One region of the Halomonas sp. SL1 genome, then DNA from elsewhere that is predicted to be linked to it. Evidence: predicted binding sites of a transcription regulator. Region 1 holds the regulator's gene; the other holds the start of a gene.
The links. Region 1 encodes PhoB, which activates phosphate uptake and scavenging genes when phosphate is short. Its sites were predicted from a motif close to TGTCATANNNNTGTCANA; they were not measured.

Region 1 (9,457 bases):
GCAGCGGAAGGTGGCGCCCTCGCCGAGCCGGGAGTCGATCTCCAGCTGGGCGTCGTGGCGCAGCAGCACGTGCTTGACGATGGCCAGCCCCAGGCCGGTGCCGCCGGTGGCGGTGCTGCGGCCCTTGTCGACCCGGTAGAAGCGCTCGGTCAGGCGCGGGATGTGCAGCGGATCGATGCCCTCGCCGTCGTCCTCCACCTCCAGGCAGGCGCCGTCGCCCCAGGGGCGCCAGCGCAGCACGATGCGGCTGCCCTCGCCGGCATAGCGCACGGCATTGAAGGCCAGGTTGGAAACGGTGCTGTGCAGCTCCTTCTCCGAGCCGAGCAGGCCGCGGGGCTCCTCGACCGCCACCTCCAGCTGGTGGTGGCCCTCGGACAGCGCCTCGGCGTCGCGCCGCACGGCCTCGAGCAGGCTGGTGGGGTCGATGCGGATGTCGTCGTGGCCGCCCTGGTCGTTCTCCAGCCGCGACAGCAGCAGCAGGTCGTTGACCAGGTTCTGCATGCGCTTGGTCTGGCTCTGCATCTGGCCGATGCCTCGGCCCAGGCGCTCGGGCAGCATCTCGGCCATGTCGCCGTAGGTCTCGAGGTAGCCCGCCAGCACGGTGAGCGGGGTGCGCAGCTCGTGGGACACGTTGGCCACGAAGTCGCGGCGCATCTGCTCCAGGCGGTGCAGGCGGGTGATGTCGCGGGCCATCACCAGGCGCTCGTCGTCGCCGTAGAGGGTGATCTGGAACTGCAGGATGAGGTTCTCGTCGATCGGCGAGCACAGCGTCAGCGGCTCGCGATAGTCCCGGGCGTGGAAGTAGTCGACGAAGCTTGGGTCGCGCATCAGGTTGGTGATGTGCTGGCCGCGGTCCAGGGCCGGCTTGAGGCCCAGCATGCGTTCGGCGGCGCTGTTCCACCACTCCATGTCGCCGTGGCGGTCGAGCATCACCACGCTGTCGCGCATCGCCTCCGAGGACTCCTGGATACGGCTCAGGGTGTCGCGCAGCCGGCGCTGGGTGAGGCGCTGGCCCTTCTGGTAGCGGTAGAGGCGATCGAACAGCTCGCCCCACAGGCCGGAGGCCGAGGGCGGCTCGTCATGGGGATGATGGGTCAGCCATTCCTGCAGGGCGTGCAGCTGGCGCAGCTGGTAGAAGAGATAGAGGGCGAGCCCCACGGCGATGCCGGTGCCGCTGAAGCCGAAGGGCCAGCCGACCAGGGCGCCGGCGCCCACCAGGGCACCCAGCCGCCACCATTCGCGTCGCCACAGCCGGCCCACGTCAGCCCTTGGCGGAGAAGCGGTAGCCGGTCCCGCGCACGGTCTGGATCAGCTGCTGGTGCGGCTCGCCCAGCGCCTTGCGCAGGCGGCGGATGTGCACGTCCACGGTGCGCTCCTCGACGTAGACGTTGCCGCCCCAGACCTGATCCAGCAGCTGGCCGCGGGTATAGGCGCGCTCCTGGTGGGTCATGAAGAACTGCAGCAGGCGGTACTCGGTGGGGCCGATCTCCAGCGACTGGCCGTCGATGCTGACCCGGTGGCTGACCGGGTCGAGCATCAGGCCCTCGACCTGCACCGGCTCCTCGACGCCGCGCGGCGTGGCGCGGCGCAGCACCGCCTTGAGGCGCGCCACCAGCTCGCGGGGCGAGAAGGGCTTGGTGATGTAGTCGTCGGCCCCGGATTCGAGGCCCTGGATCTTGTTGTCCTCTTCGCCCTTGGCGGTGAGCATGATGATCGGCAGTTCCGAGGTGCCTTCCTCGCGCTTCAGGCGGCGGGCGAGCTCGACGCCGCTGGTGCCGGGCATCATCCAGTCCAGCAGCACCAGGTCGGGCTGGTGATCGACGACCATGGCGTGGGCGCTCTGGGCATTGTCCGCCTCGAGGACGCGATAGTCGGCCATCTCCAGCGCCACGGCGATCATCTCGCGGATGGGCGCTTCATCATCGACGATCAGTACGGTCTTGGCGGTCATCCCGGGGCCTCATGGTCGAGATCAGTGACATATTGGTGACGATGACAGCATGTCCTTGTGACAATACCGTGACAGTCACCGCCTGTCGCCCCCGCTTAGCCCCGTCGTTCGACCCCGTCCGGCATCACCCGCCGGCGGCCGGCCACAGCGACAGCGCGATGCCGGCGAACGCCAGCAGCCCCGACCAATGGTTGTTGAGGAAGGCCTGGAAGCAGAGATCGCGATCGCGATGGCGGATCAGCCGCTGCTGGTGGACGAAGGTGGCGGCCATCGCGGCCAGGCCGACCCAGAAGAAGCCGCCCAGGCCGAGGCGTTCGCCGGCCCAGGCCAGCAGGGCCAGCGTGGCCAGCTGCAAAAGGCCGATGATCAGCCGGTCGGCACGGCCGAACAGCACCGCGGTGGACTTGATGCCGATGCGCAGGTCGTCGTCGCGGTCGACCATGGCGTACTCGGTGTCGTAGGCCACGGTCCACAGCACGTTGGCGGCGAACAGCAGCCAGGCCTCCAGCGGCACCTGGCCGAGCACCGCGCCGAAGGCCATGGGAATGGCCCACGAGAAGGCCGCCCCCAGCACCACCTGGGGCAGGTGGGTGTAGCGCTTCATGAAGGGGTAGACGAAGGCCAGGATCACGCCGCCCACCGACAGCATCACGGTGAAGGCGTTGGTGAAACACACCAGCACGAAGGCCGCCAGCACCAGGCCGGCGAACAGCGCCTTGGCCTCGCCTTCGCCGATGCGTCCGGTGGCCAGCGGACGCGACTTCGTCCGCTTCACGTGGCCGTCGAAGTGGCGGTCGGCGTAGTCGTTGACCACGCAGCCCGCGGCCCGCATCAGGTAGACCCCGGCGACGAAGATCAGCAGCAGCCGGCGCTCGGGAACGCCCTCGGCCGCCGTCCACAGCGCCCACAGCGTCGGCCACATCAGCAGCCAGGTGCCGATGGGGCGGTCGAGGCGGGTCAGTTGCAGGAAGTCGGGCAGCCGGTCCAGCCCCTTGGGGCGCATCAGGGAACGTTCCATGTGGGTCTCTCGGTTGAATCGGACGACACGGGTTTCGGGCGATGCCTGGGAGCCTATCGCGCCGGCAGGGCCAGGTCATCCGCCATGTCGTCGAGGAAGAACTCCTGGACCAGCACCGCGAAGCGGCCGTGGCGCAGCACCGAGCGTCGGCCCCAGGGGCCGGGAGCGTCGTGGAAGGGGGCCGGGTCGGCGCTGACCTCGATGGGGCCGCGCTCGAGGCCGGGCTGGCGGAACAGCCAGTGACCCAGCGAGCGCTCGCCGAGGCCCGCCAGCCGCTGGCCACGGAGGCCGTGAAGCGGGGCCACCGAGCGCGCCATCACCCAGGGCCGGTCGTCGAGGCACAGCGCGACCTCGCGCCGCCAGGCCAGGCGGCCCGGCGCCATGCCCAGTGCCAGGGCCTCGTCGCGCCGCGGCCGGCCCAGGCGCTGGTCGAGCAGCCTGACCCGGAAGCGGCGCGGCGCGCCGGCCTCGATCAGCCGACGGGTCAGCGAGTCCCGTGAGGCGACCCAACGCCACCAGGCCGGGCTCATGGCGGGGCGGGCCGCCGCCAGGGGGCGCCATCGGGGAGCGAGGGCCGGACCGTGATTCACTGCGCTACTCCGCGTCCAATGCAAAGGGCGGCTAGTGTACCATGTCGGGCCGTCGCGCCCCTGCAGCGAGGAGCCCCATGAGCGCACCCCTGACCATCATCGGCTCCGGCATGGCCGGGCTGGGCCTGGCGCGCCAGGTCCGGACCCGGCAGTCCGAGCGCCCCATCACCCTGATCACCGCCGACGGCGGCGAGGACTACTCCAAGCCGCTGCTCTCCACCGGCTTCGCCAAGCGCCTGCCGCCGGATCGCCTGGCCTCGCGCAGCGCCCTGGAGGCGGCCGACCAGCTCGGTGTGACGATGCGCACGCACACCCGGGTCGAGGCCATCGACCCGGCCGCGCGCACCCTGACCCTCGGCGCCGAGCGGCTGCCCTGGGGCGAGCTGGTGCTGGCCACCGGCGCGGCCCCGGCGCCGCCCTTCGCCATCCCCGAGGCGCTGGCCGGCCGGGTCCATACCGTCAACGATCTCGACGACTACCGTGCCTTCCACGCCGCCCTGGCGGCGCTCGATCGCCCGGCGCGGGTCGCCGTGGTCGGCATCGGCCTGGTGGGCTGCGAGTTCGCCAACGACCTGGCCGCCGGCGGTCATGCGGTCGAGCTGATCGCCCCGGAGTCGGCGCCGCTGCCGCGGCTGCTGCCCGAGCCGCTGGGGCGGGCGCTGGGCGAGGCCTTCGTCGAGGCCGGCATCGCCCTGCACACCGGGCGCATGGTCGACCTGCTTTCGCCCGAGGGCGAGCGGGTGGCGCTGGGCCTGGACGACGGCACCGCCCTCGAGGCCGACCTGGTGCTGGTGGCCACCGGCCTGCGGCCCCGCACCGCGCTGGCCGAGGCGGCCGGGCTTGCCGTGGGGCCGGCCGGGATTCTCGTCGACCGCCATCTGGCGACCTCGACGCCCGGCATCCATGCGCTGGGCGACGTGGCCTGCGTCGACGGCGTCAATGCCATGTACGTCCAGCCGCTGCAGGCCGGCGCCAAGGCGCTGGCGGCGACGCTTTCCGGCACGCCCACCGAGGTGCGCTACGGGCCCTGGCCGGTGCTGGTGAAGACGCCGCTGCTGCCGGTGGTGGCGCTTCCTCCCGCCGTCTCTCCCGCCCGCTGGCGCATCGAGGGCGAGGGGCATGATCTGAGCGCCCTGGCCGAGGATGAAGACGGACGTTTGATCGGATTTGCGTTGACAGGCGCCCGCGTGCGTCGGAAAGTCGAACTGGCGCGCGCTGCGCCGCCGTTGCTAGGCTAGTGACGTCAACGACGGCGCCCCCGGGATTCCGGGTCTGGCAGCGGCGTTGCCACACGGCGTCATCCGCATGCCGCCCCGTCGGCGGCATGCGAGTGGTGCATGAATCACCGCGAACAACAATGCGGCCGATGGGATCATCGGCAGGATGTCAAACCAGGAGGGCTGTATGCGCAAACCCGAACTCGCCGCGGCGATCGCCGAACGTGCCGATCTTTCCAAGGACAAGGCCAGCCAGGTGCTGAACGTCATTCTCGACGAGATCACCGGCAGCGTGTCCGACGGCAAGGACGTGTCGCTGATCGGTTTCGGCACCTTCACCGTGCGCGAGCGTGCCGCCCGCACCGGCAAGAACCCCCAGACCGGCGAGTCCCTGACCATTCCGGCCAGCAAGACCGTGGCCTTCAAGCCGGGCAAGGGCCTCAAGGACGCCGTCGCCAAGTAAGGCGCGAGGCGCGGCCCGATGCTCGGGCCGCGCGATCCTTCCTCATTTCGCTTTCCGACCAACGGTATCCCGATGAAGCTCCGCCTGATGCTGTGGGTGCTCGGCGTGCTGCTCAAGCGTGCGCTGCGTCGCAAGCCCGCCTTCCGCGAGCGCCTGGGTGAACTGAAACGCCTCGACTGGGGCATCGGCACCGAGGATCTCGCCATCGCCCGCCACTATCGGATGTCGCCTCGCGGCATCGAGACCGGGAACGGCCTGCCGGTGGATCTCGACCTGGAGCTGCGTTTCGAGGACGCGGACAGCGCGATCCGGGTGCTCCGCAAGCCCACCCAGAAGGCCTTCCTCGACGGCATGATGGCCGGCCGCGTGCGGCTGGTCGGCGATGCCAGGGACCTCGACCGCCTGCAGGGACTGCTGAAGCACCTGTAGCGCCGAGCTACAAGCGCCGAGCTACAAGCGCCGAGCTACAAGCGCCGAGCTACAAGCGCCGAGCTACAAGCGCCGAGCTACAAGCGCCGAGCTACAAGAAAACCCCGAAGGCTTCCACCTTCGGGGTTTTCTTTTGCGGCGAACGATTTCACGCTGCTGGCTTGCAGCTGTCAGACCTGCCCGTAGCGGCCGGCTTCCTCGCCCAGCCAGCGGCGGATCAGCGGCCGGCTGGCCTCGGGGTGCTCGGCCAGCAGCGCCTCGGCCAGCGGCGAGATGCGCGGCAGCAGGTCGGCGTCGCGCTCCAGATCGGCGATCTTCATCTGCGCCAGGCCGGTCTGGCGAGTGCCCAGCACCTCGCCGGGGCCGCGGATCTCCAGGTCCTGCTCGGCGATGCGGAAGCCGTCGGTGGTCTCGCGCATCACCGTCAGTCGCTTGCGCGAGTGGTCCGACAGCGGCGGATGATAGAGCAGCACGCAGAAGCTCGCGGTGGCGCCGCGGCCGACCCGGCCGCGCAGCTGGTGCAGCTGGGAGAGGCCCAGTCGCTCCGGGTTCTCGATGATCATCAGGCTGGCGTTGGGCACGTCGACGCCGACCTCGATCACCGTGGTGGCCACCAGCAGGTCCAGCTCGCCGGCCTTGAAGGCCGCCATCACCTCGGCCTTCTCGGCGGCCTTCATGCGGCCGTGGACCAGGCCGATCGAGAGCTCAGGCAGCGCCGCCACCAGCTCGTCGCGGCTGGCCTCGGCGGCCTGGCACTGCAGCGCCTCGGACTCCTCGATCAGGGTGCAGACCCAGTAGGCCTGGCGGCCCTCGGCGCAGGCGTGGCGGATGCGCTCGACCACCTCGGGGCGGCGCTCGTCGGGCACCACCACGGTCTTGACCGGCGTGCGGCCGGGGGGCAGCTCGTCGATCACCGAGACGTCCAGGTCGGCGTAGGCGCTCATCGCCAGGGTGCGCGGGATCGGCGTGGCGGTCATCACCAGCTGGTGGGGCGTCAGCCCACCGGCCTCGCCCTTCTCGCGCAGCGCCAAGCGCTGGTGGACGCCGAAGCGGTGCTGCTCGTCGATGATCGCCAGGCCCAGGCGATGGAAGTGAACGTCGCCCTGGAACAGCGCGTGGGTGCCGACCACCATCTGCGCCCGGCCGTCGAGGATCGCCGCCTTGGCGTCGAGCCGGGCCTTGCCCTTGAGCTTGCCCGCCAGCCAGGCCACCTCGATGCCGAGCGGCTCGAACCAGGCCTTGAAGGCCCGGTAGTGCTGCTCGGCGAGGATCTCGGTGGGCGCCATCATGGCCGCCTGGCAGCCGCCGGCGATGGCGGACAGCGCCGCCATGGCGGCGACCACGGTCTTGCCCGAGCCCACGTCGCCCTGCACCAGGCGCAGCATGGGCCGCTCCTCGGCCAGGTCGGCGCGGATCTCGTCGAGTACCCGGCGCTGGGCGCCGGTCAGCGAGAAGGGCAGCTGGGTCAGGAAGCGGGCCTGCAGGCCACGGCCGTCGGACAGCGCCGGCGCGCCGTCCTCCTGGATGCGCAGGCGTACCTCGCGCAGGCTCAGCCGGTGGGCCAGCAGTTCCTCCAGGGCCAGCCGGCGCGCGGCCGGGTGGCGGCCCTCGGCCAGCGCGTCCGGGTCGGCATCCGGCGGCGGATGGTGCAGCTCGCGCAGGCTGTCGTGCAGCTCCGGCAGGGCGTACTGGTGGCGCAGCGCCTCGGGCAGCCATTCCGGCAGCGCCTCGGGCGTGGCGTCGAGGCGTGCCAGGGCCTGGTCGATCAGCGCCCGCAGGCGCGTCTGGTGCAGCCCCTCGGTGGTCGGGTAGAGAGGCGTGAGGTGATCCTCCACCGCCGGTGCGCCCTCGCCGATCAGGCGATATTCCGGGTGGTAGATCTCGAGCCCGGTGGCACCGGCCCGGGCCTCGCCGAAGGCGCGCACCCGGGCGCCGGGGCAGAACTGCTGCTGCTGGGCCGGCGAGAAGTGGAAGAAGCGCAGGCTGAGTATGCCGGAGCCGTCCCTGAGCCGCACCAGCAGGCTGCGGCGCCGGCCGCGCACCACGTCGGCGGCCATCACCTCGCCCTCGACCACGGCCTCGTCGCCGGAGCGGAGGCCGGCGACGGGGGTGATGCGGGTGCGATCCTGGTAGCGCAGCGGCAGGTGGAACAGCAGGTCGGCGACGGCATCGATGCGCAGGCGGCCCAGCTTCTGGGCCAGCGCCTCGCCGACGCCCTTGAGGTCCGTGACGGGGGCGTCGAGGCCGCTCATGCCGGCTCGTTCGTGGCCGCGCGGCAGTGGGCGATGGCCTCGGTGACCGCGTCGATGGCCTGGGGCCGCGGGAAGCTGGCCCGCCAGGCGATGGCCACGGTGCGGCCCGGGCCGGGGGCCGTGAAGGGGCGGCTGGTGAGCAGGCCGCTCTCGTAGTGGCCGGTGCCGATCGCCGAGCGCGGCAGCACGGTGATGCCGAGCCGCGAGGCGACCATGTGCCGGATCGTCTCCAGCGAGCCGCCCTCGGCGGTCAGGGTGTTGTTGGGGCTGTTGAGCTTGTGGCTGATCGCCGGGCAGGCCTCGAGGATCTGGTCGCGGAAGCAATGGCCCTCGCCGAGCAGCAGCAGGCGCTCCTGGAGCAGATCCTCCTTGTCGATGCTCTCGCGCTCGGCCCAGGCGTGGTCGGCCGGCAGCAGCACGTCGAAGGCTTCCTCGTAGAGCGGCTTGGTCACCACGTCGGTCTCGGTGAACGGCAGCGCGACGATGATGGCGTCCAGCTCGCCGCTGCGCAGCTTGCGCCGCAGCTCGCCGGTGAAGCCTTCCTCGATGTAGAGCGGCATCTGCGGCGCGCGGCGGGTGAGCTCCGGAATCAGGTGCGGGAACAGGTAGGGGCCGACGGTATAGATGGCACCGATGCGCAGCGGACTGGCCAGCTGGTCGCGCCCGGCGCTGGCCAGTTCCTTGATCACGCTGCTCTGTTCCAGCACGCGCTGGGCCTGCTCGACGATCTTCTCGCCCAGCGGCGTGACCTGTACGGTGGACTTGGAACGCTCGAACAGTGCCACGCCCAGCTCTTCCTCCAGCTTCTTGACTGCCACCGAGAGGGTCGGCTGGGACACGAAGCAGTGCTCGGCGGCGCGGCCGAAGTGGCGTTCCTGGGCCAGGGTTACGATGTAACGGAGTTCTGTTAGAGTCATTTTGGTGCCGGGGCTTCCTCGATTGTCAGTGTGTCGCGGGCCCCATCCATAGGGCACCCCAAGGGTCATAGGGACTTTTTATCAGGGGGCGAGGGAAAGGTGAAGACAACGACGCTGATTCTGGGCTGCGGCGACATCGGTACGACGCTGGGCCAGGCGCTCAAGGCCGACGGCCACAAGGTCATCGGGGTGCGCCGCGATGCCACCAGGCTGGCCGATACCGGCCTCAAGGGCATCTCGGCGGATCTCGGCGACGCGACGGCGCTGGCCGAGCTGCCGGATGCGGATATTCTGGTCTATGTGGTCAGCGCCGACCGCTTCGAGGAAGAGGCCTATCGGGCGGCCTACCCGGATGGCCTCAAGGCGGTGCTCGCCGAGTTCGGTGGCCGCAAGCGCCCGCCGAAGCACGTGTTCTTCGTCTCTTCCACCAGCGTCTACGCCCAGCAGGGCGGCGAGACGGTGGATGAGGCCAGCCCCACCGAGCCCACCGGCTTCTCCGGCGCGCTGATGCGCGAGGCCGAACAGGCGCTGATCGATCACGCGTTGCCCGGGTCGGTAGTGCGCTTCTCCGGCATCTACGGCCCGGGGCGCGACCGCCTGATCCGCCAGGTCGGCGAGGG
Region 2 (9,457 bases), on a different contig from region 1:
CATCATCGCCGAGCGACGCGGCGAGCGCGTGCTGGAACGCCCCGACGCCATGCCCGGCGCCCGCTGGTTCCCGGACGCCCGGCTGAACTTCGCCGAGAACCTGCTGCGCCGGCGCGACGCGCACCCGGCGCTGATTGTCCACGACGAGCGCGGCCGGCGCCGCGAGCTGAGCCACGAGGCGCTATATCGCCAGGTGGCCGCCCTGGCCTCGGCGCTGCACGACCTCGGCGTGGTGCCGGGCGATCGCGTCGCCGGCATCGTGCCCAACGGCGAGCACGCGGTGATCGCCATGCTCGCCGCCGCGAGCCTCGGCGCCATCTGGTCCTCCTGCTCGCCAGACTTCGGCGTCCAGGGCGTACTCGACCGCTTCGGCCAGATCGGCCCCCGCGTGCTGATCGCCGCCGACGGCTACACCTGGAACGGCAAGGCCATCGACATCCGTCCGCGGCTGGCCGAGATCGCCGGTGCCATCGACGGCCTGGCGCGGGTGGTGGTCTTCCCCTTCCTCGCCGACGCGCCCGAGCTTGGCGACATCACCGGGGCCGTGGCCTGGGACGATGTCCTGGATCACGATGCCACCGAGATCGACTTCGTCTCGCTGCCCTTCGATCACCCGCTCTATCTGCTCTATTCCTCGGGCACCACCGGCACGCCCAAGGCCATCCTGCACTCGGCCGGCGGCACCCTGCTGCAGCATCTCAAGGAACATCGTCTACACACCGACCTCGGCCCCGAAGACGTGCTGTTCTACTACACCACCTGCGGCTGGATGATGTGGAACTGGCTGGTCTCCGGGCTCGCCTCGGGCGCCACCCTGGTGCTGTTCGACGGTGCGCCCTTCTCGCCTTCGCCCGACGCGCTGTGGGCCATGGCCGAACGCGAGGGCATCACGGTGTTCGGCACCAGTGCCCGCTACCTGGCCGCCTGCGAGAAGGAAGGCCTGCGCCCCGGCCACGAGCACGATCTCGGGGCGCTGCGGTCGGTGCTGTCCACCGGTTCGGCGCTGTCTCACGCCTCCTTCGACTACGTCTATCGCGACATCAAGGCCGACCTGCTGCTGGCCTCGATCTCCGGCGGCACCGACATCGTCTCCTGTTTCGCGCTGGGCTGCCCGATTCGCCCGGTCCATCGCGGCCAGATCCAGTGCCGCGGGCTGGCCATGGCGGTGGACGTGTACGACGACGAGGGACGGCCGCTGCGCGGCGACAAGGGCGAGCTGGTGTGCACGCAACCGTTCCCCGCCATGCCGCTGGGATTCTGGAAGGACCCCGACGGAGAGCGCTATCACGACGCCTACTTCTCCACCTTCCCCGGCGTCTGGGCCCATGGCGACTATGCCGAGATCACCCCGGAGGACGGCCTGATCATCCACGGCCGTTCGGACGCCGTGCTCAATCCCGGCGGGGTGCGCATCGGCACCGCCGAGATCTACCGTCAGGTGGAAAAGGTCGAGGAGGTGCTGGAGTCGCTGTGCATCGGCCAGGAGTGGGAAGACGATATCCGCGTGGTGCTGTTCGTGCGCCTGCGCCCGGGGCTGACCCTGGACGACGCCCTGCGCGACAAGGTCCGCCAGACGATCCGCGCCAACGCCACCCCGCGTCACGTGCCGGCGAAGATCCTCCAGGTCGAGGACCTGCCGCGCACCCTGTCGGGCAAGCTGGTGGAGCTCGCCGTGCGCAACGTGGTCCACGGCCGGCCGGTCAGGAACAGGGAAGCACTGGCCAATCCCGATGCGCTGTCGCTTTTCGAGGATCTTCCCGAACTGAGGGACTGACGAGGACGAGAGGCGCCGTGGACAGGTCGTAGCGGGCGTCTTGACCAAGGATGGCCAGCACTGGCCCTGCAAGCGGAGCCGAATGCGAAGCGCCGCAGGCCATCGCGGGCGACAGGAGAGTATTCCTGCGTGTCCTCGCGACTTGGCGCCGGAGCGGCCCGAGTCGTCGACGACACAGGCCCCCAAGCATGATGTTGCCCTCACCGCTGGGCACCCCCGCCACGATCCATTAGCATTGACCCCTATAGCTTTCTTCAAGGAGACCGACGGCATGTCGACCCTCAGGGGGATCGTCAGCCTGCTGCTGCTGACCCTCAACACCCTGTGCTGGGCGGTGCCGCTGATCGCGCTCACCCTGCTCAAGCTGATCACCCCGGGCCGCCCGCTGCGGCGCCGGGTGCTGCGCTGGCTGAACGGCGTGGCCCTGGGCTGGGTCGACGTCAACCTGTGGTGGATCCGCCACTGGATTCGCCCCGACTTGCGCGTCGACCTGCCGGAGGGGCTGAGCCGCGACGAATGGTGGCTGGTATTGGCCAATCACCGCAGCTGGACCGATATCTTCGCGCTGTTCCTGGCCCTGCACCGTCGGCTGCCGATGCCGCACTTCTTCGTCAAGCGCCAGCTGATCTGGATCCCGGTGGTCGGGCTGGCCTTCTGGGCACTGGAGTTCCCGATGCTGCGCCGGCTGACCCGCGAGCAGCGCGAACGCCATCCGCACCTGGCCCGCCGCGACCGAGAAGCCACCGAACGCATGTGCGCCCATGCCCGGGAGCGCCCGATCGCCATCTACAACTTCGTCGAAGGCACCCGCTTCACGCCGGCCAAGCACGCCGCCCGCCACAGCCCCTACCGGCACCTGCTGCCGCCGCGCGCCGGCGGCATCGCCCAGGTGCTGGGCCTGCTCGGCGACCGGCTGGGCGGCATTCTCGACGTGACGCTTCGCTATTCGCGCCCCGAACCCCGCTTCTGGGATTTCCTCTGCGGCCGCGAGGGCACGATCCACCTGACTGCCCGCCGCCTGACCGTGCCCGAGTGGATGACTCAGGGCGACTATCACCAGGATCCCGCCTACAAGGAACGCTTCCACACATGGCTCAACGCCCAGTGGCAGGCCAAGGACGCCGCCCTCGATACGCCCTGACGTTTCTCACGCTGCTGCTGATCGCCCTGCTGGCCGGCTGCGCCGGCCCCTCGGGAGTGATGCGCGGCGGCTCGCCCGCCGGCAACTGGGTAACCATCCAGCGAGGCGACACCCTGGGCGCGATCGCACGACGCGCCGACGTGCCACTGGTGCGGCTGAGACGCTTCAATCCCGGCGTGAATCCGCGCGGCCTGGCCGTGGGGCAGCGTATCCTGGTGCCCAGCCAGAACGAGCGCGCCCCGTCCGGCGGCCCCTATCGCTACCAGATCCGCCCCGGGGATACCTACAGCGCCATCGCCCGGCGCTTCGGCACCTCGCCGGTCAGCATTGCCGCGGCCAACACTGGCGTCAGCCCCACCGACCTCAAGGTCGGCCAGCTGGTCTCGGTGCCGCTGCACGGCACCCGGACCGCCTCGAGCCGCCGCAGCACGTCCAGCGCCCCGTCACGCTCGTCGTCACCGAGCCCGCGGCCGGCGCCCGATCCCGGCCCGGTGCCGAGCGATGCCCGCGACTGGCCCTGGCCGCTGGACGACTATCGGGTCGCCCGCGCCTTCGGCCAGGACAGCCGCGGCACCCTGCAACCCATGCTGCTGGCCACCGACCAGGGCGCCCGCGCCAAGTCCGTGGCCGACGGCGAGGTCCGCTTCGCCGACAGCATGCGTCAGCTCGGCCGGGTGGTGATCGTGCACCATGCGGACAACCTGCAGAGCGTCTACGCCATGTGCGACAGCCTGCTGGTGGACAGCGGCACCCGGGTCAGCCAGGGCACGCCGCTGTGCACCGTGAGCCGACATGCCTCCACCGGGCGCTATGACCTGCTGTTCGACATGCGTCACGGCGGCAAGCCCATCGACCCCCGCACCGTGCTGCGTTGACTTGGTCGAAAGCCGCGACGACTGTCATCGCGGCGTCATGACGATGTCGCGGTGCTGTCACCCCGCCCGGCCATCCTGAATCGTCAACGGGGCCACTCCGGCCACCGACGTCACGAGGATGGACATGCGCATCTGCCTGGTCAGCGAAACCTGGACGCCGGACATCAACGGCGTGGCCCACACCCTGGCCCAGCTCAGCGGCCAGCTGCGGGAACGCGGCTTCTCGTTGCAGCTGGTGCGTCCGCGCCCCGCCAACGGCGAGCATCGCGCCGAGGGCATGGACAGCGAACTCCAGGTGCGCGGCGCCTCCGTGCCGGGCTATCGCGAGGTGCGCCTCGGCTTTCCCTCCGGCGGCCGCATCCGTCGGCTGTGGCAGGCCGAGCGCCCCGACGTCGTCTACGTGGCCACCGAGGGCCCGCTCGGCTGGTCGGCGCTGACCGCCGCCGAGAAGCTGGGCATTCCCGTGGTCAGCGGCTGGCACACCAACTTCGATCACTACTGCCGGGACTACGGCGTCGACTGGCTGCGCCCGCTGGTCACCCAGCGCCTGCGCCGCTTCCACAACCGCTGCGGCGCCACTCTGGTGCCGACCCACGCCCAGGCCCGCGACCTCGGCCAGCGCGGCTTCGAGCGGGTCAAGGTGATGGCGCGCGGCATCGACGGCGAACGCTTCTCCCCGGCCCATCGCGACCCGGCCCTGCGCGAGCAATGGGGCGCCGACGAGCACCGCCCGGTGGCGCTGTACGTGGGCCGACTGGCGCCGGAGAAGAACCTCGACCTGCTGCGCGACACCTTCGCCGCCATGCTCGACGCCCATCCCGGCCTCACGCTGGTGGTGGTCGGCGACGGCCCCGGCCGCGCCAACCTCGAGCGCGCCCTGCCCCAGGCCCACTTCGCCGGCTTCGTCTCGCCGGACGACCTGATCCGCTACTACGCCAGCGCCGACCTGTTCGTCTTCCCGTCGATCTCCGAGACCTGGGGCAACGTGCTGCTCGAGGCCATGGCCAGCGGCCTGGCGACCGTCGCCTTCCGCCACGCCGCCGGCGCGGAGCTGATCGAGGACGACGTCAACGGCGTGCATCTGGCGGTCGGCGACGAGGCCGGCTTCCGCGACGCCGCGGTGGCGCTGTGCCAGCAGCCGGCCCGCTACGGCCGCCTCGGCCGCGCCGCCCGCCAGCGCGCCCTTGGCTACCGCTGGCCCGCCATCACCGATGACTTTCTCGCCGCCCTGACCCACGCCCGGGAGATGTCCGATGAAACCTCGCGCCCCTGCCGTGTTTGACCGCCTGGATACGCTCGAATGGCACCTCTGCCAGCGCCTGGCCGGGTTCAGCATCCACCGCCCCTGGCTGTGGTCGCTGCGCCTGGCCAGCAAGGCCGGCGACTGGCCGATCTGGATGGCGCTGATCGCCGGCCAACCCTGGCTGCACGGCCGCGACGAGGGCTGGCGACTGACCTTCCACTACACCCTGACCGCGCTGGTGGCGATCGCCTTCTACCGGCTGGTGAAGACGCGGCTGTGCCGCGAGCGCCCCTTCATCACCTTCTCGAGCATCGCCTGCCAGGAGCCGGCCCGGGATCGCTACAGCTTTCCCAGCGGCCATACCATGCACGCGGTGATGTTCTGCACCCTGGTCGCGGCGCACTCGCCCTGGCTGCTGCCGGCGCTGATCCCGGTCGCCGCCCTGATCGCGATCTCCCGGGTCGGCCTCGGCCTGCACTACATCAGCGATGTCATCGCCGGCGCCGCCATCGGCTATGCCATGGCGCTGGCAAGCCTGGCGCTGATTGCCTGACTACCGGGCTGCACCCTCCGGATATGAACTTCTCTTAGGGGTCAGACCCCTCAATCTGCTTAGGGCAGTCTGCCCCCTCAATTGCCAGATCTACTGGCAATGGTTTCCTGACACCTGGGCTGGCACCCTAAGGGGATGGATCTGTTTTCTCCCTCCGCCGATGACGGCGAGCGGCTGCTCGAGCGTCCACCGCTGCATCGCTTCGCCCGTCTGCTGGGCAGCGATGCCGCCGACGCGGCGCTGGCCCGGCTCGACGCCGAACTGGACTGGCAGCGCCCGACGCTGCGCCTCTACGGCCGCGATCACCCGATTCCCCGCCGCCAGGTGTGGATGGGCGACGCCGACTACCGCTACTCGGGCCAGCACTTCGCGCCGACGCCCTGGCATCCCGTCGCGCTGGCGATTCGTGACGCCGCCGTGGCGCGACTGGCTCGCACCGGCATCGAGACCCATTTCAACAGCGTGCTGCTCAACCGCTATGCCGACGGCGACGAGCGCATGGGCTGGCACAGCGACGACGAGCCGGAGCTCGGCGAGGCGCCGCTGATCGCCGCCGTCAGCCTCGGCGCCGACCGCCCGCTGCGTTTTCGCTGGAAGGATCGCCACGCCCCGGCCTTCAACGTCGACCAGCCCCACGACAGCCTGCTGCTGATGGGACCCGGCACACAGGCCGACCTGGAGCATGCCCTGCTGCCGAGGCGCGCTCACGGCCTGCGGATCAGCCTGACGTTTCGCTGGGTGCGGGACGACTGACGCTCCCTCTCCTTGGCCGCTCAGCCCTGGCCCATTCTCCACACACCATCCGCACGACGCGCACAAAAAACGGCCACCCCTTCGGGATGGCCGTCTCTGACTCGACGCACCTGCGAAACACGGCTTCGTCGATGTACTCAGTCCAGGATGCTGAGATAACGGTATAACATCAGCCGCGATGGTAGCCCGGGGTAACGAAGGGCATCTTGCTGACCACCATCGGCAGGCGCTTGCCACGCACCTCGGCGAAGACCGTGGTGCCGACCTCAGCCCGGTCGATGGTCACGTAGCCCATCGCCACCGGCTTGCCGACGCTGGGGCCGAAGCCGCCGGAGGTCACCACGCCCACGGCATTGCCCTGGTCGTCGAACAGCTCGGCGCCCTCGCGCACCGGAGCACGCCCCTCGCCGAGCAGGCCCACACGCTTGCGGCGATGATCCTTCTCGGCCACCTGATGCAGGATCAGATCGGCACCGGGGAAGCCACCGGCCCGCTCGCCGCCGCGGCGGCGCGGCTTGCCGATGGCCCAGATCAGGCCGCCCTCCACCGGGGTGGTCGCGGTGTCGATATCGTGGCCGTAGAGACACAGCCCGGCCTCGAGGCGCAGCGAATCGCGCGCCCCCAGCCCGATCGGCTCGACCTCCTCCTCGGCCAGCAGGCGACGCGCCAGGGCCTCGGTGTCCTCGGCGGCCACCGAGATCTCGAAGCCGTCCTCCCCGGTGTAGCCGCTGCGGCTGACCCAGGTCTCGATGCCGTCGAGGGTAAAGCGGCCGTGCTGCATGAACACCATCTCGCAGGCCTCGGGACACAGGCGCGCCATGACGTCGGCCGCCTTCGGCCCCTGCAGCGCCAGCAGGCCACGATCCAGCACCTCGACCTCGTGACCGGCCAGGCCACGACGCAGGTGAGCGATGTCCTGTTCCTTGCAGGCCGCATTGACGACCAGGTAGAGGTGATCGCCGCCATTGACGATCATCAGGTCGTCGAGGATACCCCCCTCCTCGGAGGTGAACAGCCCATAGCGCTGCTGCCCCTCGGCCAGGCCGACCAGATCGGCGGGGACCAGGGTCTCCAGCGCCTGGGCCGGCTCGGGGCCACGTACCAGCACCTGCCCCATGTGCGAGACATCGAACAGGCCGCAGGCCTGGCGGGTATGCTCGTGCTCCTTCTTGACGCCCAGCGCGTACTGCACCGGCATGCTGTAGCCGGCGAAGGGCACCATCTTGGCACCGAGTTCGAGATGGAGATCGTGAAGCGGCGTCTGGCGTTGTTCGTTCATCGCGGTCGTATCACTCCCATGAAAGCGAGGGCGCGGGCCGGAGAACGGTCCCGCGCCGCATGTTGTTTACTTGTTGAGGTCTTCGCCCGGCAGCACTTCCTTGCCGTCGAAGTAGTCGCGGGTCAGCTTGAACACCACCGGCGACAGCAGCGCCAGGGCAATCAGGTTCGGGATCGCCATCATGGCGTTGAACACGCTGGCCAGCAGCCACACGAAGCCGAGCGGCAGCACCGAGCCGACGAAGATGGCCAGGATGTAGACCACCCGGTAGTACTTGATGGCGCCCACGCCGAACAGGTACTCGAAGCACTTCTCACCGTAGAAGGCCCAGCCGAGGATGGTGGTGAAGGCAAACACCGCCAGGGCGAAGGACACCACGTACTGGCCGATGCCCGGCAGCGCCTCGTTGAACGACAGCGTGGTAAGGGCCGCGCCGGTCTCGCCGGAGGTCCAGGCGGTGGTGAGGATCGCCAGCGCGGTGATGGAGCACACCACGATGGTGTCGATGAAGGTACCGAGCATGGCGATCAGGCCCTGGCGGACCGGGTTCTTGGTCTGCGCCGCGGCGTGGGCGATCGGCGCGCTGCCGAGGCCGGCCTCGTTGGAGAACACGCCGCGGGCGACGCCGAACTGGATCGCCTTGGCCACGGCCGCACCGGCGAAGCCGCCCGCCGCGGAGATCGGCGTGAAGGCATGGCCGAAGATCAGGCCCAGGGCGTGGCCGATCTGGTCGGCATTGATGATCAGCACCAGCAGGCCACAGACGATGTAGGCCACGGCCATGATCGGCACCAGCTTGCCCGCCACCTTGGCGATGCGCTTGATGCCCCCCAGGATGACGGCGCCGGCCAGCACCATGATCACCAGGCCGGTGACCCAGTGCGGCAGGCCGATGGACTCGCCCAGGCCGTCGGCCACCGAGTTGGACTGCACGGTGTTGCCGATGCCGAAGGCCGCCACAGCGCCGAACAGCGCGAAGGCGCCGCCCATCCAGGCCCACTTCTGACCCAGGCCGTTGCGGATGTAGTACATCGGACCGCCGACGTGATCGCCGGCCTCGTCGACCTGGCGATAGCGCACGGCCAGCACCGCCTCGGAGAACTTGGTGGCCATGCCCACCAGGGCGGTGATCCACATCCAGAACACCGCGCCGGGACCGCCGAGGAAGATGGCGGTCGCCACACCGGCGATGTTACCGGTGCCGATGGTCGCGGACAGTGAGGTCATCAGCGCATTGAACGGCGAGACCTCGCCTTCGCCCTCTTCACCCTTCTCGGTGCTGCGCCCTTTCCACAGCAGCTTGAAGCCCGTGCCCAGCTTGCGGATGGGCATCGCCTTCAGGCCGGCCTGCAGATAGAGGCCGACCCCCAGCAGCAGCACCAGCATCAAGGGGCCCCACACGACCCCTTCGATGGCCGATAGAAAATTGGTCAAGGTTTCCACGTCTTGTCTCCCTAAAGCTTGTTGTTATGCACCAACGTGCAATGTCTTGCGGGCGAGTGATACCAACGATGATACGAACTCGCGTACCATAGCGGATCATTCCGTTGGCGCTCTAGTCTCCTATAGGAAAATACGGCAATTTCGCCAGCTCACAGCATGAAGCATAGCCGAGATCGCATCTGACACCGGACGCACCGGCGCCAGCGCGGCCACACCCGCCGCACTCGGAGAAACTTGTTTCTTATCGGAAACAGGCGCCACTCTAGCCGCCTGCCACCAGGGGAGCAAGCCCGGCTCCGTTACGGCCCGCACACTCGGCATACGGCGCCGAGCAGGCTCACGCCATGACAAACGAGCAGGAATCCCCGGCCCGGCCTACGCTGGGAGGGGCGTTCA

Region 2: C9J49_RS14165 (glycosyltransferase family 1 protein) is a predicted target of PhoB. The motif match lies at 3,835-3,852, and genes of this name have one in related genera.

Annotation. Positions count from the first base shown of each region.
Region 1 is NZ_PYUQ02000018.1:36,674-46,130, reverse strand. Features, by position in the region: gene phoR (phosphate regulon sensor histidine kinase PhoR) at 1-1,260, opposite strand, end outside; gene phoB (phosphate regulon transcriptional regulator PhoB) at 1,262-1,951, opposite strand; gene ubiA (4-hydroxybenzoate octaprenyltransferase) at 2,076-2,969, opposite strand; gene C9J49_RS12250 (chorismate lyase) at 3,023-3,499, opposite strand; gene C9J49_RS12245 (FAD-dependent oxidoreductase) at 3,637-4,797, shown strand; gene C9J49_RS12240 (HU family DNA-binding protein) at 4,964-5,239, shown strand; gene C9J49_RS12235 (hypothetical protein) at 5,312-5,668, shown strand; gene recG (ATP-dependent DNA helicase RecG) at 5,839-7,920, opposite strand; gene C9J49_RS12225 (hydrogen peroxide-inducible genes activator) at 7,917-8,837, opposite strand; gene C9J49_RS12220 (SDR family oxidoreductase) at 8,937-9,457, shown strand, end outside.
Region 2 is NZ_PYUQ02000021.1:20,871-30,327, forward strand. Features, by position in the region: gene C9J49_RS14150 (acetoacetate--CoA ligase) at 1-1,774, shown strand, start outside; gene C9J49_RS14155 (acetyltransferase) at 2,046-2,915, shown strand; gene C9J49_RS14160 (LysM peptidoglycan-binding domain-containing protein) at 2,864-3,790, shown strand; gene C9J49_RS14165 (glycosyltransferase family 1 protein) at 3,915-5,072, shown strand; gene C9J49_RS14170 (phosphatase PAP2 family protein) at 5,044-5,586, shown strand; gene C9J49_RS14175 (alpha-ketoglutarate-dependent dioxygenase AlkB) at 5,722-6,339, shown strand; gene gcvT (glycine cleavage system aminomethyltransferase GcvT) at 6,509-7,618, opposite strand; gene C9J49_RS14185 (sodium:alanine symporter family protein) at 7,685-9,061, opposite strand.